3 regions of the Planococcus sp. SSTMD024 genome follow, and region 2 is predicted to be linked to each of the others. Evidence: predicted binding sites of a transcription regulator. Region 2 holds the regulator's gene; each other region holds the start of a gene.
The links. The regulator Rex, encoded in region 2, represses fermentation and respiration genes when NADH is low (regulators of the CRP and FNR family bind a similar motif). The targets are predictions, from matches to a motif close to TTGTGAAATATTTCACAA.

Region 1: the regulator Rex is predicted to act here: its motif matches at 2,101-2,118, upstream of AB9R92_RS09640 (cytochrome C oxidase subunit II).
Region 3: the regulator Rex is predicted to act here: its motif matches at 1,414-1,431, upstream of AB9R92_RS12585 (AtpZ/AtpI family protein).

What each region holds. Positions count from the first base shown of each region.
Region 1 covers NZ_JBGGNS010000022.1:155,444-162,794, reverse strand. Annotated here, with positions in the region: gene AB9R92_RS09650 (b(o/a)3-type cytochrome-c oxidase subunit 1) at 1-1,430, opposite strand, end outside; gene AB9R92_RS09645 (cytochrome c oxidase subunit II) at 1,432-1,899, opposite strand; gene AB9R92_RS09640 (cytochrome C oxidase subunit II) at 1,917-2,039, opposite strand; gene AB9R92_RS09635 (Crp/Fnr family transcriptional regulator) at 3,329-4,024, opposite strand; gene AB9R92_RS09630 (universal stress protein) at 4,196-4,660, shown strand; gene AB9R92_RS09625 (M14 family zinc carboxypeptidase) at 4,719-5,768, opposite strand; gene AB9R92_RS09620 (murein hydrolase activator EnvC family protein) at 6,173-7,351, shown strand, end outside.
Region 2 covers NZ_JBGGNS010000021.1:368,561-375,911, forward strand. Annotated here, with positions in the region: gene groL (chaperonin GroEL) at 1-903, opposite strand, end outside; gene groES (co-chaperone GroES) at 941-1,225, opposite strand; gene AB9R92_RS08795 (CPBP family intramembrane glutamic endopeptidase) at 1,422-2,192, shown strand; gene tatC (twin-arginine translocase subunit TatC) at 2,725-3,498, opposite strand; gene AB9R92_RS08805 (twin-arginine translocase TatA/TatE family subunit) at 3,519-3,719, opposite strand; gene AB9R92_RS08810 (redox-sensing transcriptional repressor Rex) at 3,810-4,442, opposite strand; gene AB9R92_RS08815 (ABC-F family ATP-binding cassette domain-containing protein) at 4,573-6,516, shown strand; gene tsaD (tRNA (adenosine(37)-N6)-threonylcarbamoyltransferase complex transferase subunit TsaD) at 6,880-7,351, opposite strand, start outside.
Region 3 covers NZ_JBGGNS010000022.1:760,136-767,486, forward strand. Annotated here, with positions in the region: gene wecB (non-hydrolyzing UDP-N-acetylglucosamine 2-epimerase) at 1-965, shown strand, start outside; gene AB9R92_RS12585 (AtpZ/AtpI family protein) at 1,587-1,808, shown strand; gene AB9R92_RS12590 (ATP synthase subunit I) at 1,812-2,183, shown strand; gene atpB (F0F1 ATP synthase subunit A) at 2,212-2,922, shown strand; gene atpE (F0F1 ATP synthase subunit C) at 2,981-3,193, shown strand; gene atpF (F0F1 ATP synthase subunit B) at 3,470-3,991, shown strand; gene AB9R92_RS12610 (F0F1 ATP synthase subunit delta) at 3,988-4,518, shown strand; gene atpA (F0F1 ATP synthase subunit alpha) at 4,547-6,055, shown strand; gene atpG (ATP synthase F1 subunit gamma) at 6,104-6,961, shown strand; gene atpD (F0F1 ATP synthase subunit beta) at 7,158-7,351, shown strand, end outside.

The DNA.
Region 1 (7,351 bases), on a different contig from region 2:
ATATACATCAAGATCATGGCGGACAGGAACAAAATCGTCCCGCCGATTGCCATCGTTACATGGTTCGAGATGATGCCGTCGAACCATTCCATCGCCGACGGGTGGTCGTTATAGCCGCTGTAAGCCGTTCGGCGCGGCGCCCCCATCAAGCCTAATACGTGCTGAGCGGTCGACATGAGCAGCATGCCGATCGACCAAGTGATAATCTGGACAAAGCCGAGGCGCTGCATGCGCTTCGTGAAACGGCGGCCCGTCAAATACGGGATGAGCCAAAAGGTCAAGCCCATAAACGTCATTGCAACAGGCGTTCCGACGGTAATATGGAAATGCCCGACAATCCATAAGGTATTGTGGACGACTTCATTCAATTGGAAACTGGCATTGATGATTCCGCCAGCGCCCCCAGGAATGAAGAACGCCATGGCGATAAAAATCGAGGTGAACCGTATATCCCGCCACGGCAATTTCTTGAACCAGCCGAAGAGGCCGGTGCCGCCTTTTTTGCGCCCTGAAATTTCAAAGGTCGCAAACATCGAGAACGCCGTCATGAGCGACGGCACGATGACCATGAACGTCAAGACGACCTGCAGGAATTTCCAGAAGTTCGAGATCCCTGGCTCCGTCAATTGGTGGTGGAAGCCGACCGGAATCGAGAACAGGATGAACAAGACGAACGCAAGGCGCGCCAAGGAATCGCTGAACACTTTCACTCCAAGCAGTTTCGGTACGATCGTGTACCAGGCGATGTACGCCGGAAGCAGCCAGAAATACACGAGCGGATGGCCAAAATACCAGAACAAGGAACGGCTCAATTCCACATTGATCGTATCCGTCCAGCCGAACGCCCACGGAATGTATTGGAACAACACGGTAGCCACAACGCCGAGACAGGCGATGATCCATAAAATGATGGTCGTAACCGTCATGAAGGCGAACAAGGGGCTCAATTGTCCTTTATTGTTACGCCGCCACACCATATAATGGCCGACCAAGGCAAAACTCGAGATCCAGGTGCCGACAATAACCAAAGCCAACCCGACATAATAAAAGCCGTTCGCTTTCATCGGGGCATAAAAGGTATAAAGGACCGAAGCTTCCCCGGCGATGATCATCACCGTGGCCATGACGGTTCCGAGTAAAGTCACCCACAGGCCAACCCATGAATACAAGCGGACTTTCGGGCCGAAGCTGCCAAGGCTTTTGCTCATGCCGGTGATAAAGAAGGCGAAAATAAAAAAGGTTGTATAAATAAGTGCAAGCAAGACGCCGTGTGCGGTCAGGATTTGGTAATAATCAAGCCAAGCTGGGAGCTGGAGGGCGTCGTTGCGGATAAAGACCTGCAATACGCCCATGAGCGTGCCGATCAAAAAAGCGGTATACGCGACACCTAAGTGCCATAAAGCGATTTTACGTTCTGGTTGGGCAATCATTTCAGTACACCTCAATTTCTGCAGACATCATATGGTGCCCGGTGCCACAGTATTCGTTGCACAGAATCAAATACTTGCCGGGTTTTTCAAATGTGTAAGATTTGGTCGTGACCCGTCCCGGAACGACCATCATGTTGACTTTCGTATTGTCGATCGTAAAGCTGTGCACCACGTCCGTGCTGGTGACTTTGAAAATGATTTCCTTTCCGGCCGGCACGCGCAAGTCCGGTGCGTTGTAGCCAAAAGCCAGTGCGACGATCGCCACTTGGTAAGTGTCTTCGTCCAATTGCGTCACGCCCGGGTTGTCGAACGGGGCGGTTTCGTTCACTTTCTCCGGGTCGATGGTGTCCATTCCTCCGGACGGGGTGTGGTTTTGCGAAAACGCGCTGACGCCGACGACGCTCAAAAAGACGATGAGCGAAACGATGCCGAAACTGAGCCAAATCTTCTCATATTTATGGAAATGCATGATGAATCTCTCCTTTTTTATCTCGCTACATACATCAAATATACGGCAACCCACATGGCAACGATGACGATGCCGACGAAGAATACACTGACGAGTGTCCCCTTCAAATTCACATCATGATCCGATTGCTTCTTATCCATTGCTTCCACCTCATCACTCGTTTGCTATTTCCTTTAGCATAGGACCTAAGTTTCGGTTTAGCTGTGACATAAATCACACCTGACCGCTTTTATTTTCACCCGTTCATATTTTTGCCAAAAAAATAAAGCCTGCGGGTCGGCAGGCTTTTGGGTAGTTGCTATTTGTTGGAATGAATGGTGGAGATAGCTGGGGTTAGTGTGTGGCGTTGTTTCGCTGTTCTATTGGTGCTTCATATTGGTAGTCGCCGCCGGGCTTTGGGTTGGCCTCTCACTGTAAGCCAAGAAGAACACTTGTCTTACTGTGTCGGCTCACCCTTTTACGCTCGGCGGCTGAGAGATTTCGTTGATTCGGGTGTGTTTAATCTGATCTGCTTCTTTACGAGTTGCAGGCTAGTGGGGGAATCGATTCCCGGATCAGGGTGATTGAAGATAGTTAGGATTTGCGAGTGGCGTTGTTTCCCTGTTCTATTGGAGCTTCATGTTGGTATTCGCCGCCGTGCTTTGGGTTGGCCTCTTGCCATAAGCCAGGAAGAGCGCCTGTCTTACGGCATCGGCTCACCCCTTTACGCTCGGCGCCTTGGAGATCTCGTTGATTCGGGTGCGTTTAATCAGATCTGCTTCAATATGCAATTGCCGGCTAGTGGGGAAATCGCTTCCTGAGATGTTGCGTCTGATAAACCGGCGCTTGAATAGATTATGCTTACTTGTTGGTTTGTTTAGTGAATGGAGACATGCGACACTTCATTCTTCGACCTGTTTGAAACAAGCAACAGAATAGGATGCGTTTTTATAAGCTAATTTAAATGAACTGAAGAAATGATCTTAGGCTCTAAAACTAGAGACGGAGTGGAAGGGGTGAATGGATGGCGAGGGGAAGCCGAGACCATTCATTTGCGACGCATCTGCGTAGCAGATGTTTTTTGCGAGGCCCGAACACTGTTAGGGTTGAGCAGATGTGGGAGCAACGGTTCTTCTGCGATGTTCGAACGCAGTGAGAATTGAGCAACGCGTATCAAGCGATGCACGAACACAGAGAAATTTGGCACGTTGGCCGGGCACCCGCCCAATCCCCGGGCAGCTGAAAGCGCGACGTCCTGTCGCATCAGCTGCATGACTCGCATCCTGCGAGCCCCAAGCAGCCCCCTGCAACGCAGTCGAAAAGCGGAAGCTTTTCCTTTCATTGCTCTTATCTGTTCAGCTATATAATTCCTTTGCGCCACCCTCTTAAGTAGAAAAAGCCGATTTTACTAGAACACACAAAAAGCCTGCCGTTGCGGCAGGCTTCATAATCAGTCGATTTTGCAGAGGTAGATCGGGCATTCTTCGCAATTGATGTCGAATTTCAGTTTCGGGATATTGTATAGAACAATTTTGCCGTCCTTCATGCCGACGGTTCCTTGTTTACGCAAATCGCTGAGCATCCGGTTGACCATTTCCCGGCTCATGCCGCAGAAATTCGCCAACTCCTGGTTCGTCAGCACGACGTCGATCAATAAGCCGCCTTCCGCTTCTACGCCATAGCTGTTGCCAAGGCGGATCAACGTCGAATACAACGCCCCTTTTTTGCCATGGAGCATCAAATCCCGGAAGCGGGTCTGTGTTTTCTGCTGATCGATGCCCATCCATTTCATGAACGCTATCGCAAGCGCTGGGTCTTTTTCAAGCGATTGTTCCAGCTCTTCTACGGGAATTTTCAAACAGGCGGTCTTGGTCAGCGCACGGGCATCCAGCAAATAAGTGGCGCCTTCTGCGAAAACGGTAATCTCGCCGACCATCTGCCCGGCTCCGCAAATCTTCAATGCCAATTCACGGCCGTCCGGTGTTACTTTTCCGATTTGCACTTTTCCGGAACGGAGAATATAGAGGCCTTTTACTGCCTCCCCTTCACGGAAAAGATAATCGCCTTTTTGATATTCTTTCACTTGATGGCTGATCGTCAATAGCTTCTCGAGCTCTGGTGTCAACTTGCCGATCCCTGATTCCAAAGGGTTCTCCTCCTTTCTCGTGCTCCTGTTTTTTTTCAAGCGTACCATATTTTTCATAAAATTTGGTCGCGTTTTCACAATTCTGTCGAAGCTCATAGGAAATTTTCTGAAAAAGAAGGAAGTCCCGGATTAGGTATCGAAATGATAGCAGTATAGAAGGAGGAATGGACAATGACTTTGAAATATTCCCGAATCATGGTGGCAGTGGATGGTTCCAAAGAAGCGGAATGGGCTTTCAAAAAAGCTGCTGCAGCGGCTTCCCGGAACAATGCGGAACTTTACTTGGTGCATGTCATCGATAACCGCTCATTCGGCTCCATTGAAGCGTACGACCGCACGATTGCCGACCGCGCACTGAAAAGCGGTGAAGAACTGCTTGCTCGTTATAAGGAAGAAGCTTCTTCACACGGCGCAACGAATGTCCATACGATGATCGAATACGGTTCACCGAAAACGCTCATTCCAAAAAAACTGGCAAATGAGCTGAAAGTAGACGTCATCGTTTGTGGCGCTACCGGATTGAACGCAGCGGAACGCCTGATCATGGGTAGCGTTTCCGAACGCATCGTCCGCACGGCCAAATGCGACGTGCTCGTGGTCCGCAGAAACCAAGAAGACATCGACGCAGACGAATAACAAGCTCCACAATAAGAAAAGCCTTTCCCGATAAAAGCGGGAAAGGCTTTTCTTCGTCTTATTCCGTTTCGCGGGTTTGCTGGAATGCCAGCGTATCCCAGAATGACGTGTCTTGCGTATCGATCGACCCATCTGCAATGGCGCGTACAGTCGATTCCAAAGTCGTTACAGTTTGCTTGATCAAATAGCCGTTGCTCTTCTGTCCAAGGACATACGGCTCGTATTCGTGGTCGGACATCCCACGCATTTCAAAGAGCAATGTCGAGATCCCGTACTCGACTGCAATACCGTTGCGGCTGATGGTTTCAGCGTCGCCGCCGCGGTATTTGCCGAGGTGGCCCCACCCAGTGGAATCGACGGCATCAAATACGACCGCCCCAAGTTTTTTGGATCCTTCAAGTACTTCAGGGTCGACGTTTGGCGTTGTCGGATACAGAATCGATCCCGAGACCAGCTTTCCATCGCGCTCGCTGTTTGCTCCTTGATGATGCAAATCAATCATGTAATCGATGTCGTATTTGCTCATCACGTTCGTGTGCAAGGCTTTCGTTTCGGGTTGGATTTTTGTGATGTGGTCACGGTTCAAGTCAACGCCAACTGCATTGTAACGCGTTAAGTTGCGATCGCCTGACGCTACGTAATCATCCAATGAGAAATCGACATCTCCCATGGCGCCGTCTGCATTGAGCATCGGCACAACCAGGATATTGACGTTATCCGTAACGCCTTTCATTTTACCTGTGCCTAGATGCTTGATGAATTCAAGCGCGCCTTCTGTCGTCAGCTGTTCATTTCCGTGTTGCTGCGTCAAGAACAGGATGGTCGGGTTTTCCGGGTTGCTCATATATTTTGCTGCGTACAAGTCGCGCCCTTTTACGCTTTGCCCGATGACTTCAAGTTCCATGTTTTCTTGTTTGGCATCCTGTTTTTTCAAAAAATCGGCCATTTCCGAATAAGTTTTTAAAATGGATGTGTTGATTGTTTCATTGCCGCCGTATCCTGGCCCGTTGCCGACCGCCTCCACTACCGAAGAGTTCATCGGCACTGCACTCATTGCAAGAGCCCCCGCCAATGATAATGTTAATGCCCCTTTTTTCAATGATTTCATCGATCCATCACTCCTTTTTGTATGTTGCCATCCCACCCTTTCCGTTTTTCTCCCTTCTTCTCCTGCCCGAATGGTGAAAACGCTTCCTTCGTAATACGAAACAAAGAGTGCCGGCTGACCCCAGCCCTATCTGAAATAAGAGATAATATGAATTATTCTGCAAAAACATTACTTTATACTTATAAAATATTACATTCCATCGGCTTATGTGTCGCTTATGACAGTATATCCCGACATTTGATAAGAAACTGTAATAATAAATAGGTTTATGCGGTGGTACAATGGGTCTGCCGGATTTTTTGACGGCTTTTTTTCATGACATCATTAGATTTTATTACTTCAGAAAAGAATTCTTATATAGAGAAACAATAATGATTAACGGAATGCGAAAGGAGCACAACACATTGAACACATGGTCTAAATGGTTCGTAGCAGCATTATCGGCTGTTCTGGCGCTATCGATTTTCTTGCCAACAGCAAGTGCTGATAAATTGTCCGACCTCGAAAAAGAAAAACAACAGGTCGAGCAAAAGAAGAACAACTTGAATTCGGAGATCCAGTCAAAGAATAACGCAATCGTCGAGAATCAGACGAAGCTTGAAAAAATCATGAACAAAATCCAGGAATTGAACGGCGAAATCGAAGAAACCCAGGGCAAGATCGACGGGGTTCAAGCTCAGATCGACCAAACGAAAGCCGAAATCGATGAGTTGAAAGAATCGATTGAAGAACTGGAACGCAAAATCGCAGAACGCGAAGAACTTTTGCAAGAACGGGCACGCGCCATTCAACTCAGCGGCGGTTCCGTTGACTATATCGATGTATTGCTTGGGGCGAACAGCTTTGTCGACTTTATCGACCGCGCTTCTGCCGTCAACACATTGATTGAAGCAGACCGTGAAATCATGCGCGAACAGGCAGCGGATAAAAAGCTATTGGCTGAACAAAAAGCGGAAGTTGAAGAAAAACTCGCGAAACAAGAAAGCCAAAAAGCAGAACTTGTGGACTTGAAAGATTCATTAGACGCGCAAAAGAAAAAGCAAGACGATTTGCAGGATGATTTGAAAGCAGAACAAAAACGCCTGGCAAAAGAAAAATCAAAACTTGAAGAAGATCATGCAAAAGCCATGAACATCAGTTCTTCACTTGAAAAGAAAATCGGCAAAGAACAAAAACGCCTAGCGGAAATCGCACGTAAAGCAGAAGAAGAACGCAAAGCGAAAGAAGCAGCAGCCCGCAAAGCGGCAGCTAAAAAAGCAGCACAATCCAGCGCTCCTGCAGCCACTGTCACACAAGCGGCAGCGCCTAAATCAAGCGCTGGCTTCATCCGCCCGGCAGCTGGACGCTACACTTCAGGTTTCGGCGGCCGTGACATCGGTGCTGGAGCCGAGTCTCACCTGGGCATGGATATCGCCAATAGCCCAGGAACGCCAATCCACGCAGCAGCAAGCGGATATGTATCGCACGCTGGTTCAATGGGCGGTTACGGCAATGTCATCATCATTACCCACGTCATCAATGGGCAAAGCTATGCTACAGCCTACGCGCATTTGAATTCCATCAATGTCTCTGTCGGCCAAGCA
Region 2 (7,351 bases):
TTCTGTGATCACTTCAGCGCCAGTGAGTGCAGCAATGTCTTCGAGCATTGCTTTTCTGCGATCGCCGAAGCCAGGAGCTTTCACAGCCACTGCGTTGAATGTGCCGCGCAATTTGTTCACGACAAGTGTTGCCAACGCTTCGCCTTCCACATCTTCAGAGATGATGAGGAGCGGTTTGCTTTGCTGAACGACTTGCTCCAGCACTGGAAGGATTTCCTGGATGTTGCCGATTTTCTTGTCCGTGACAAGGATGAACGGATTTTCAAGAACCGCTTCCATTTTATCGGAATCCGTCACCATGTAAGGAGACTGGTAGCCGCGGTCGAATTGCATCCCTTCCACCACGTCAAGTTCCGTCGTGAAGCCGCGTGATTCTTCCAATGTGATGACGCCATCGTTGCCGACGCGCTCCATTGCTTCTGCGATCAATTTGCCGACTTCCTCGTCGCCAGAAGAAATCGCCGCTACTTGCGCGATCGATTCTTTGCCTTCGATTTGCTGGGAAATGGATTGCAAGCCAGTGACCGCGCTTTCCACAGCAAGTTCGATGCCGCGGCGTATTCCTACAGGGTTTGCGCCAGCTGTGACATTCTTCAAGCCTTCGCGGATCATCGCTTGTGCAAGAACTGTCGCAGTTGTCGTACCGTCACCTGCGATATCGTTTGTTTTGGAAGCCACTTCCGCCACAAGTTTTGCACCCATGTTTTCAAACGCGTTTTCAAGTTCGATTTCTTTGGCGATCGTTACGCCGTCGTTCGTAATAAGCGGCGTGCCGAATTTCTTCTCAAGCACAACGTTGCGCCCTTTTGGCCCAAGCGTCACTTTGACTGCGTCCGCTAATTTATCTACACCTTGCAGCATCAAGCTGCGTGCATCTTCACTGAACTTAATTTCTTTTGCCATGATTCGGTTCCTCCTATTAAATAGAATTTATGCTTATTTAGCCGACAATCGCAAGGATGTCGTTTTCACGTAAGATTAAGTATTCTTTGCCTTCGTATTTCAATTCTGTTCCCGCATATTTCGAAAAGACGACGCGGTCTCCTTCAGTTACGTCCAGCTCTGTACGCTGTCCGTTTTCACGGATAAGTCCATTCCCTACCGCAATCACTTTGCCTTCCTGCGGCTTTTCCTGCGCCGTTCCTGGCAAGACGATTCCGCTAGATGTCTTTTCTTCCACTTCGACGAGCTCAATGATGACACGATCTCCTAATGGTCTTAACAATTGAAACACCCTCCTCAAATTAAATAGCTTCTAGTCGTTTAGCACTCTCAGACCTCGAGTGCTAACCCATAGATAAGTTTAATAAAATCTTCAGTTAATTGCAAGCAGAAACCTTAGGGCGTTTTGAATTCTTTGCGCCTTTTTCCGTTAAGCCCTACAATAAAAGGAGCACGCGAAAAGAAAGGAATTTGACTACATGACCACAACCGATAAAACCGCCTCTTCTTCGAAAGCGAAAGGGTATAAGCGCAAAAACATGCGCACGCCGCTCCTGGTCCTGCTCGTCTTTGTCGCCGTCCAGCTCATGCCGATCCTCTTTATCGGCCCGACGCTCGGCTATTTCCGCGACCAAGGGCTTGACGATGCCACCGCCCGCGCTTCGACGTCCGGCTGGCTGATTTTCCTGACAATGGGCATCGGCTTCCTCGTGACGATGGCTCTCATCATGCGTGACCGCAACTTCTTCAATATTTGGAAAGGCAAAAAATCGAGCATCCCTGCTGCAATCGGCTGGGGCGTCCTCGGCTTTCTCTTGCTCATCATCGGCCAATCGATCGCTGCCATGATCGAAATGGCAATCGGCATCGACCCGGGGTCCGCCAATACCCAGACGCTCGTCCGAATCGCTGAAGTCGTTCCGTACGCGATCATCGCGGTCGTCCTGTTCGGCCCGATCCTTGAAGAACTCGTCTTCCGCAGAGTCGTCTTCGGTTCCTTGAACCAGACGATGAACTTCTGGATCGCAACAGCCATCTCGGCGCTCGTCTTCGCACTCGTCCATCTCGAGTTCACGCACCTCTTGCTCTACTTTACGACTGGTTTGATCCTCGCAGCCCTCTATCAGCGGACCAAGCGCATCCTCACCCCGATCATCGCGCACATCCTGCTGAACGGCTACGTCATGCTCATCCAGCTCAATATGGACAAAATCGAAACCTTCATCAAACAAATGGAAAACCTGCAATAACTCAAAAACCGCCACTCCCTTGTTGGAGTAGCGGTTTTTTCCATCTCTGTTAAGTCATAGCTGAGTTGAAATATTTGATTGACGAAAGTTCCACATCCATAATCCAGCCACAAAATTCCTTAAGATTGGTTTAAAGATATTTCCCGCTTCGAAATTCTAGTGAAGGGACTTCTTTTCAATCTCAACTTAGAGACGGAGCAAAAGGGGCCGACTCCGGGAGGAGCAGCGTAGCGACGAGACAATTGAGACCCTGCAAGCGAATATGCGAAAAGCATTGAGTATATTCGTTTGCGAAGCTCGAACATCGTGAGAGTTGAGCAGGCGTGGTTTTGCGTAGCGACGAAGCGGCTCAATGAATGAATGAGCGAGGTGAACCGAGTCCATTCATTTGCGACGCATCTGCTTGCAGATGTGGGAGCACAAGGGTTTAGCCCTCCGGAAAGCGTGCCCCTGGAGCGCAGTCATCTATATCCAATACTTTTCATTCTAAAACTCTTTATACGTTTCATTCCAAACAAAAAACCTCCCGCCATCATTTCGGCGGAAGGTCTTCTGTCTGTTCTGCAATTGCCTGCTGCTGTTCTGCCCGCAGGAACTTGCGATAGCCGATGCGCGCAATGACCAAACTGAATTCATACAATAAAATCAGCGGCAATGTCACGATCATATGGGAAATGATATCCGGCGGCGTAATGAATGCGGCAACCGTCACCAGTGCCAAATACGCATACTTCCGGTACTTCGTCATCATCATCGGCGTTAAAATGCCAAGACGCGTCAAAAACAGCATCAATACCGGCAGCTGGAAGATAAAACCGAACGGCAAGGTAATCTGGAACAAAAACTGGAAATACTCATTGATGCCAATCGTTTCCTGGATATCCAAGTTCTCGGATATATTGAGCATGAACCCGATGACATATGGGAACAGCACCAAATACGAAAACGCGATGCCTCCGATGAACAAAGATAAGGAAAATGGAATATACCCGAGCGTCACTTTTCGTTCCCGTTCAGAGAGTCCAGGGCTGATGAATGCCCAAAATTGGTACATGATCAATGGCGACGTGATAATCAATGCCAAGATCATCATGACTTGCATATATATCTTAATCGGATCGGTAATCTTGAACGCGTTGAGTGTCAGATTCCGCGCCTCTTCACTGAATTGCAAATAGCGGATCAGCGGCTCAGCTAGAAAGAATCCCGCAATGAGCGCGAACAGAAAGAAAACGACTATCAAGGTCAGCCGTTTTCTAAGTTCACCTATATGTTCAACTACTGTCATTTCATTTTGTTGGTTCATCGGACAAACATCCTATCGTGTTACTTGTGCTCGTCTTTCTTGTCTAGATCATTTTTGACTTTCTTATCGTCTTCATCGTCGTCAGCCAATCCTTTTGTCGCGTTTTTGAATTCGCGCAGGGAAGAACCGAATGCTTTGCCTAGTTCCGGCAACTTTTTCGGACCGAAAATCAGCAACGCGACAATCCCGATGATGATTAAACTTAGTGGACCTGGAGCCATATCAGACACCTCCTGTAGTATGCTTCTAGTGTACATGAAACACGGCCCTTTGGCTATTTCCAAAGGCCGTTTAAATGTGAAGGTTTTATGTTAATCGTGTTTGATCTGGTAGATCAATGTTTGCAGCTCGACTGATAAATCGATCGTTTGGACACGGATGTGTTCCGGCACGGAAATGCGCACCGGCGTGAAATTGAGAATGCCTTTAATGTCTGTCTGGGCGAGCCGGTCGGTAACTTCCTGGGCCGACCGCGACGGCACCGTCAAAATGACCACTTCCACGCCGTACTCCTTAATCTTCTCTTCGATCAAGTCCGGATGATACGTATCGATGCCGCTGATTTTTGTCCCTTCATGCGGGCTGTTCGTATCAAAGGCGAGGATGATTTTCGTGTTGTGGTTGCGGTGGAAATTGTATTTTAAAAACGCACTGCCAAGGCTGCCGACACCAATCAAGGCGACATTGGTCGCTTCGTCCTGGTCAAGCGTCTTGCGGAAAAACGCCAAGAGTTCCTGCACGTCATAGCCATAGCCTTTTTTGCCGAGTGCCCCGAGGTGGGAAAAATCGCGGCGAATGGTCGCCGAATCGATTTTCATCGCTTCGCTCAACTCCTGCGAGGAGATACGCTTTTGCCCGGCATTGGCAAAATTCTGGAGAAACCGGTAATACAAGGGCAGCCGCTTCGTTGTAGCTTGCGGGATTTTATGGGATTCGTCAAGCATGGGATCGCTTCCTTCTGAACTGTTGTCAAATCGTATCAATCTTACATGACAGGCCTTGATATGTAAAGGCTTGCGCAATTGCGAAGCGCACGCCCATCAGCTACACTTAAGAAGAATAGAGGTGACCCTAATGATCGTATTGCAAGTCAATCAAATCCATAAATCATTCGGTGCCGAGGAAATCATCTCAGGCGCCAAACTCGAAGTGCAGCACCGCGACCGGGTTGCACTCGTCGGCCGCAACGGTGCCGGAAAATCCACATTATTAAAAATCATCGCCGGGGAAATGTCCTACGACAGCGGCGATTTGATTATGCCGAAAGATTTGACGATCGGCTATTTGGAACAGCAAACCGACTTGAATTCAGACGCTACCGTGTGGGAGGAAATGATGAAGATCTTCGTCCATTTCCGCGAGCAAGAAGCAAAACTCCGCCAGCTTGAAGCTGCGATGGCTGATCCCGATGTCTACACTGACACAGAACGCAACGCCAAAGTCATGCAGGAGTATGACTTACTGCAAACCAACTTCAAAGATGCCGGCGGTTACCAGTTCGAAGCCGATACGCGCGCTGTCCTGCACGGTATGAAGTTCTATCCGGAAGACTACGAAAAGAAAATCACTTCCCTGTCAGGCGGCCAGAAAACCCGCCTCATGCTCGCGAAGCTCCTGCTCGCCAAGCCGCAGCTCTTGATTCTCGATGAGCCGACTAACCACTTGGACATCGAAACCTTGAGCTGGCTCGAAAACTACTTGAAGAATTACCCGGGCGCATTGCTCATCGTCTCCCATGACCGCTATTTCCTCGACCAAGTCGTCACGCTCGTCTACGAAGTGTCGCGCAAGAAGGTCCGCAAATACACCGGCAACTACAGCCGCTATTTGAGCGAAAAAGCGAAGCAATATGAACTCGACCGTAAACATTACGAGAAAGAGCAAAGTGAAAAAGCCAAGCTCGAAGACTACGTCGCCCGCAACCTGGTCCGTGCATCCACCACCAAAATGGCGCAAAGCAGACGCCGTGTGCTCGAGAAGACCGACTGGATGGAAGCACCGGAAGGCGATGAAAAATCAGCACGTTTTGGCTTCGACATCCACAAGCAAAGCGGCAACGACGTATTGAACGTCCAAGCGTTGTCTGTCGGCTATGGCGACCATCCGGTGTCCAACAACATCTCGCTGAAACTTTACCGCAGCGACAGCCTTGCACTTGTCGGGCCAAATGGTGTCGGCAAATCCACGCTGCTTAAGACCATCATGAAGGAACTACCGGCACTCGCCGGCGACATCCATTACGGCACCGGCATCCAATTCGGCTATTACGACCAGGAACAAGCCAACTTAAAGGGCAATAAACTCGTCCTCAACGAATTATGGGACGACTACCCGCACGTGAACGAAAAGGACATCCGGGGCATTCTCGGCCGTTTCCTATTCACCGGGGACGACGTCTTGAAGCCGGTCTCGACTTTATCGGGCGGCGAAAAAGCCCGTGTCGCACTCGCCAAACTCATGATGCAAAAAGCCAATGTCCTGCTGCTTGATGAGCCGACCAACCACTTGGACCTCGACAGCAAAGAAGTGCTCGAAAACGCCTTGATCGACTATCCTGGCACATTGTTATTCGTTTCCCACGACCGTTATTTCATGAACCGGATCACCACGAAAGTGGTTGAACTGTCCCGTGACGGCACAACTGAGTACTTAGGCGATTACGATTATTACGTAGAGAAAAAGACTGAAACCGAAGAACTCGCAGCACTTGATGCACTTGAAGCAAAAGCGAAACAGCCGGATACTCAAATGTCCGCCTCCACTTCTCAAATCGACAAGGAAGCCAAAAAACTCGAACGCCAATTAGTAAGGAAAAATACCGAAATCGAACAAGCGATGGAATCGCTCGATGAAGAAATCGCGGCGATTGAAGAGCAATTATGCGAACCGGACATTTTCCAGGACCACGAACGCGTCATGCCTTTGCAATCACGTCTTGAAAAGCTTAGGCAATCACACGAAGAAACCATGGCCGAATGGCTCGAACTGCAGGAACAACTTGAAGAAATGAACTCCTGACCGCATACGCCGTATGCGGTTTTTCTTTTTCTATATATAGGTCAATACCATTTAGCGAAATAAATATTTCCACAGATTTGTACACAACAGAAGAGTTGTAAAATCAACTATCAACAGAGTTACAAACATTATCCACAGGCTATTTTTCTTTTATCCACATAGTTTTCCACTTTCGCCTTCACAATATATAGGAAATCCACTATTTATTGATAGTTTGTTAACAGCTTATTCACAAATTGTGCATAAGTACAAATGTTCTCTATTGACAGAAAACACATTTCTATGTCCTTGTAAGATTTGGATATTATTCATAAAAAAAGAAGCATTACCGCAATTCTCAATACATTGCAGTAATGCTTTCAGTTAAATCCATGAATTCAAAGGCATGCCTGGGCGCCCGTTCATGGCCATATCTCCTGTTAATCCTTTTTCGTACATCACCGTTCCAGCCGCTGCAATCATCGCTGCATTATCGGTACAAAGCGGCAGTGGCGGAATAAAGAATGGAATGCCCTCTTTTTCAAAAGTCTCAGTCAGCGATTGGCGGAGTCCTTTATTGGCTGCTACACCGCCCGCGGCAATCACTTGCTTAACGCCAAATTCTCTTGCTGCGCGCAAAGTCTTTGCCGTTACAACTTCCACGACGCTGTTTTGGAATCCTGCGGCAACAGCTCCGGGCACAGGTGTTTCCCCCCGTTGTTTCATATTATGCATATAATTCAGCACTGACGATTTCAATCCACTGAAACTGAAGTCATATGATCCTTCTTCCAGCCAAACCCGCGGAAAATCGACTGCTTCCATGCCTTCATGCGCCAACCGGTCGATATGTGGC
Region 3 (7,351 bases), on a different contig from region 2:
TCGAAACATTCGGCATCACCCCCGATTTTGATTTGAACATCATGAAAAACCGCCAAAGCTTGAGCGATGTCACCGTGCGGGCCATGCAAGGCTTGGATGATGTGATGAAAGAAGCGAAACCCGATATCGTGCTGGTCCACGGGGATACGACCACGACATTCGCGGCCAGTTTAGCTGCTTTGTATAACCAGATTTCGATTGGTCACGTAGAAGCTGGGCTCCGGACCCACAATAAGTACTCTCCTTTCCCGGAAGAGATGAACCGTCAATTGACGGGTGTCATGGCGGACATCCATTTTGCGCCGACCGAGAAGTCCGCGCAGAACTTGCGTGATGAGAATAAAAAAGAAGAAACCATCTATATTACGGGCAATACGGCAATCGATGCCTTACAGACGACGGTACGCGAAAATTACCATCATCCGGTGCTCGATAAAATCGGCAGCGACCGCATGATTCTATTGACCGCCCATCGCCGTGAAAACCTCGGCGAACCGATGCGCAATATGTTCCGTGCGATCAAGCGCTTGACCGAAGAGCATGAGGATATCCAGGTGGTCTATCCGGTCCACATGAATCCAGCTGTACGGGAAGTGGCAGATGAAGTGCTCGGGCGCGACCCGCGCATCCATTTGATCGAGCCGCTCGAAGTATTGGATTTCCATAACTTCGCTGCACAATCTTATTTCATCTTGACTGATTCAGGCGGGGTGCAAGAAGAAGCACCGTCTCTCGGAAAGCCTGTTTTGGTGTTGCGCGATACGACGGAGCGCCCAGAAGGGATCGATGCCGGTACGTTGAAACTTGCCGGCACGGACGAAGAAACGATTTACCGCCTCGGTAAGGAATTGCTGACGGATGCATCTGCCTATGAAGCGATGTCTCAAGCATCGAACCCATACGGCGACGGAAAAGCATCCCAGCGGATCGTGGAAGCTTTGCACAAGTATTTCGGCGAGCTGTAAGGAGACAGGGGAGGAGAGAGCACGCAGGATGTGGGTTAGCTAAGCGTTGCGACAGGACGTCGCGTTCTTAGCTTAGCTTCCACTCGGCTGCCTCCGCTTTTCTTGGTGTCTAGCTCGAGCGGCCTGGCTCTCGGGTCGCAAGCCAATTTCCCTGTACGGCTGAAAAGCGCCGCTTCGGGAACTCGTCTTGCGCCTGTCGAGGGCTCACAGGATGTGAGTCAGCTAAGCGTTGCGACAGGACGTCGCGCACTTAGCTTAGCCTCCATTCGGCTGTCTCCGCTTTTCTTGGTGTCTAGCTCGAGCGGCCTGGCTCTCGGGTCGCAAGCCAATTTCCCTGTGCGGCTGAAAAGCGCCGCTTCGGGAACTCGTCTTGCGCCTGTCGAGCCAGAACGGCCGCTCTCGCTTTTCTTGTAACAAATTTGTCAATCATATGTCGGCGGGTTTTTGCTTGTGAAGTTTTTCACTACATGTAATTGACATGATTTTACCCCTATTGTATGCTTACAAAGGGTCTGCATGAGAGGGTTTTCATACATAATGGATGTGCTATTGAAAGCCGGATGCGACTGCTCTTTTTATGGGCGTGAATGTCAAATCATTATGAATTTCGAGGGGTTTATCATGCACCCGAAAAAAAGTCCCTTACAAGCAATGGCGATTTATTCCGTCATTCTCTCGCAACTTGTCGGGTCCGTACTAATCGGAGTCTTTACAGGGATGTGGCTTGATGAGCAATTCGGAACCGCCCCGCTCTTTTTGATCATCTGCCTGCTCGTTGGCCTGAGTGCCGGGGTTTGGGCGATGCTTCAGACCGTCCGAAAATTCGAATCAGGAGACATGTAAAAAATGGATGGACTTCAAGAGATCTATAAAAGATTGAAGAGGCTGATGTATTTCATCCTCGCCGTGTTCGTTTTAGGGTGGGGAGTCACTCCTTATCCGGAAGTGTTCGCTGGCTTAATCGTCGGATCTCTGTTCGGCATTTATAATATGTGGATCCTGGTCCGGAGAATGGAAAAATTTGACCGGGCGGTGGCAGAAGGCTCAAAAGTCCGTTCTCTCGGAACGGCATTACGGTTCGCATCAGGTGTAGCCGTTGTGGCGATCGCTATTTTGTTCGCTGAGCATATACACTTGGTCAGTGCGGTAATCGGGTTGATGATCCCTTATGGTCTCCTTTTGGTGGAGCGGATCGTTTATCACATGAAACACCATTAAAGAAAGTGGAAAGAGAGGTGAATTTATCGTGGATCATGGCGCTCCAATGCTCGAGGTGTTCGGAATTTGGTTCAACCTATCGAACGTTATGATGCTGCTTGTAGCCGCTCTTATTGTTTTCCTTATCGCGTTCTTCGCTACCCGCAACTTGAAGCTGAAGCCGACAGGCATGCAGAACTTCATGGAATGGGTCATGGACTTTGTCAAAGGAATCATTAAAAGCAATATGGACTGGCGGGATGGCGGACGATTCCATGTTCTTGGAATTACGCTGATCATGTTCATCTTCGTTTCGAACATGCTCGGGCTCCCATTTGCTGTTGTCGTCAACGGAGACCTTTGGTGGAAATCACCAACAGCGGATCCAGTCGTGACAATGACATTGGCTGCAACAATCATCATCTTGAGCCATTATTATGGTATTAAGCTGAAAGGCTTGAAAGGCTACAGTTCAGATTTCCTGAAACCGATGCCGTTCTTGTTCCCGCTTAAAATCATTGAGGAATTCGCAAATACGCTGACACTCGGTCTGCGTCTTTACGGTAACATCTACGCTGGTGAGATCTTGCTTACGTTGTTGGCAGGGCTTGCTTCAGCAAGTATTCTTGGATTCGCAAGCGCGATCTTGCCGATGATGGCATGGCAAGGGTTCTCGATCTTTATCGGGGCTATCCAGGCGTTCATTTTCGTTATGTTAACGATGGTTTATTTATCGCATAAAGTCAGCGAAGACCATTGAGTATAAACTGCCTTCGGGCAAAACAAAAAAACAATCATCCTGAGGAGGACATTTTAAAATGGGTTTATTAGCAGCAGCAATTGCAGTAGGATTAGCAGCACTAGGTGCAGGTATCGGTAACGGACTTATCGTTTCAAAAACAGTTGAAGGTATCGCTCGCCAGCCAGAAGCACGCGGCGTTCTTCAAACAACAATGTTCATCGGTGTAGCTTTGGTCGAGGCATTGCCGATCATCGCCGTAGTTATCGCGTTCATCGTAATGAACCGTTAATAAAGAAAAGCGAAAATGCCTGTTCAGCTCCGACAGGCATAAGGCGAACCAGCGAAGTGGCGTTCTTTGCCCCACAGTTGGCTTGACTTATGTCCCGAAGAGCTAGGCACAGCAACTTATTACTGAAAAGCTAAATGGCGAGAGTGCTCCGGCATGTTTTTCGCCATTTATGCTTGTATGATGCATTTTGGATTTCGACAGCACATCTAACGATTTTAAGCAGTATATATAATAGAAGAAAAAGTATTTTAGGCTCTTGAAGGGAGTGAAACAATCGTGTTTTTTGATCACCTCGTACTCGGTGCAACCGGGGAGTTTTTGAATATTGGAGACATCATCGCAACATTGGTCATCTTTTTGCTCCTAATGGCCCTGTTGAAGAAATTTGCTTGGGGTCCATTGATGGGCGTTATGCAGCAGCGTGAAGATCTGATCGCAAGTGAGATCGAAACTGCTGAAAAAAGCCGTCAGGAATCACAGCAAATGCTTGATGAGCAGCGCAACCTCTTGAAGGATGCCCGCAACCAAGCGCAGGAAATCGTTGAAAATGCCAAGAAACAAGGCGAAGTTTCTCGTGAGGAAATCATTACGACAGCGCGTGCAGAATCTGCCCGCATGAAAGAATCCGCAGTGGCAGAAATTGCTAACGAACGCGAAAAAGCGATCGCAGCAGTTCGCGAAGAAGTTGTCGCTCTGTCCTTGTTGGCAGCTACTAGAGTATTGGATAAGGAAATCTCTGAGGAAGACAACCGTCAGTTGATTAACGAAACGATTGCGAAGGCAGGCGAAGTGCAATGAGCCAAGTCGCTGAGCGCTACGCATCGGCATTATTCCAGGTAGCCAAAGAACACAATGTGACTTTGGAAATCGAACAGGATCTCCGTGAAGTACGTAAAGTTTTCAAGTTGACTCCTGAACTTTACCAATTGATCGTTTCACCGAAACTGTCAGCTGAAAAGCGCACAAACCTCATCAACGAAGTGTTCCAAGGCGTTAACACATACGTCTTGAATACACTTCAAATGTTGGGTGAGCGCAGACGCATGAACGAAGTCAGTGATATGACTCAAAGCTATATCAAGCTTTCGAACGAAGAGCAGGGAATTGAAGATGCAACCGTTTATTCGACTCGTCCATTGACGGAAGAAGAAACGGCATCGCTTTCGACGGCTTTCGCGAAAAGCATCGGCAAGAATTCTTTACGGATTGAGAACGTAATCGACCCATCATTGATCGGTGGATTGCGCCTTCAAATCGGAAACCGCATCTTTGACAGCAGCGTCAGCACGAAACTTGCACGCCTGCAGCGTCAATTGATCGGCTAATTTATGAAATTATGAGAGGGTGAAATACATGAGCATCAAAGCTGAAGAAATCAGCAATCTGATTAAGCAACAGATTGAAAACTATCAATCAGAGATGAAAGTTGACGAAGTCGGTACAGTCATCACGATTGGTGACGGTATCGCTCGCGCTCATGGCCTCGACAACATCATGGCTGGAGAACTTGTAGAATTCTCTAATGGTGTAATGGGTATGGCACAAAACTTGGAAGCCAACAACGTTGGTATCATCATCCTTGGGCCATTCGCAGACATCAAAGAAGGCGATGAAGTACGTCGAACTGGCCGTATTATGGAAGTACCGGTAGGGGAAGAACTTATCGGACGCGTAGTCAATCCACTGGGACAGCCGGTTGATGGTCTTGGACCGATCAACACGACTAAATCCCGTCCTATCGAAAGCCCAGCACAAGGCGTTATGGCACGTAAATCCGTGCACGAACCGCTTCAAACGGGTATTAAAGCAATCGATGCTCTTGTGCCGATCGGCCGTGGGCAGCGCGAATTGATCATCGGTGACCGCCAGACTGGTAAAACATCTGTCGCAATCGATACAATCTTGAACCAAGCTGACCAAGACATGATCTGTATTTACGTAGCAATCGGCCAAAAAGAATCGACTGTACGTAACGTTGTTGAAACGTTCCGCAAAAACGGAGCGCTTGACTACACGATCGTCGTTACAGCATCTGCTTCACAACCAGCCCCACTTCTATACTTGGCTCCTTATGCCGGTATTTCAATGGCTGAAGACTTCATGTTCGACGGCAAGCACGTTTTGATCGTCTACGATGATTTGACAAAACAAGCTTCCGCTTACCGTGAACTTTCACTCTTGCTTCGTCGTCCTCCAGGCCGTGAAGCTTACCCAGGTGACGTATTCTACCTTCACTCACGCCTTCTTGAGCGCGCAGCGAAATTGAACGAAACACTTGGTGCAGGTTCAATCACTGCTTTGCCGTTCGTTGAAACGCAAGCAGGCGATATTTCTTCATACATTCCGACAAACGTAATCTCGATTACGGATGGCCAGATCTTCCTTCAATCGGATCTCTTCTTCGCGGGTGTTCGCCCAGCGATCAACGCCGGTCTTTCTGTATCCCGTGTAGGTGGTTCAGCACAGATCAAAGCGATGAAGAAAGTAGCCGGTACATTGCGTCTTGACTTGGCAGCTTACCGTGAATTGGAGTCATTCTCACAATTCGGCTCCGACCTTGACCCAGCGACAGCTGCAAAACTTGAGCGCGGTAAACGCACAGTTGAAGTTCTCAAGCAGGACTTGAACAGCCCGATTAAAGTTGAAAAACAAGTAGTTATCTTCTACGCATTGACTCGTGGATTCCTCGACGATATCCCTGTACAAGACATCACTCGTTTCGAAGCTGAATTGACTAGCTGGTTGGATACAAACCACACAAATGTTTTGGATACCATCCGCTCAACTCAGGGATTGCCATCTGACGACGAATTCGGCGCAGCAATCAACGAATTCAAGCACACATTCGCGAAATCAGAATAAGCTCCCTGGCAGGATCGGAAGAAAAAATAACAAGGTGGTGAAATACCAGTGGCATCTTTACGCGATATAAAAACACGAATTACGTCAACCAAGAAAACAAGCCAAATCACGAAAGCGATGCAGATGGTTTCCGCTTCTAAATTGAACAAAGCAGAAACGAGCGCGAAAGCTTTCGTTCCATATATGGAAAAGATCCAGGATGTGGTCGCTTCGATCGCAGCCGGTTCCAGCGACGTGTCCAATCCTATGATGATGGCACGCCCTGTTAAGAAAACGGCATATTTGGTAATTACCTCTGACCGTGGACTTGTTGGGGGCTATAACAGTAACATCTTGCGTACTGTGATGGCTAAAATCAACGAGCGCCATGCGTCAAGCGACGAATTTGTTATCCTCAGCGTCGGGCGGAAAGGCCGTGACTTCTTCGCGAAGAAAGGCTATAACATCATCGAAAGCTCAATCGGGCTTCCGGACCACCCAGCGTTTGCGGATATCAAGGAAATAACGCGCAAAGCTGTTGGTATGTTCGCAGATGGTACGTATGACGAAGTTTATATGTACTATAACCATTATGTTTCTGCCATCTCCCAGGAGGTTACCGAAAAGAAAGTGCTGCCGTTGACTGACATTCAGCCAACAGGATCGACTGCTTCTTACGAGTTCGACCCATCAGCGGAAGCGATTCTGGAAGTTCTTCTTCCACAATACGCGGAAAGCTTGATCTTTGGAGCCTTGCTGGACGGCAAAGCAAGTGAGCATGCTGCTTCCATGACAGCAATGAAGAGCGCAACCGACAACGCATCAGAATTGATCGACGATCTGACGCTTGTCTACAACCGTGCACGCCAAGCTGCGATCACTCAGGAAATCACTGAGATCGTCGGCGGAGCTGCGGCTTTAGAGTAGAAAAGCGGAAGCGGCCGTTATGCCTCGACAGGCGTAAGACGAGTTCCCGAAGCGGCGCTTTTCAGCCGCACAGGGAAATTGGCTTACGACCCGAGAGGCAGGCCGCTGCAACTAGACAATAAGAAAAGCGGAAGCGGCCGATAAAGCCGCTCGAGCTTTAAATAGGTTCAATAAAAGTAAGACAGGAGGGAACAGCATGAACACAGGACACGTTCTTCAGGTTATGGGTCCGGTTGTAGACGTTAAGTTTTCCAACGGACAGCTTCCAGCGATCTACAACGCCCTAACCGTTAATATTGATCGTCCCAATCAAGCTCAAACTACTTTGACTCTTGAAGTAGCTTTGCACCTTGGCGACGACACAGTTCGTACCATCGCAATGGAATCCAC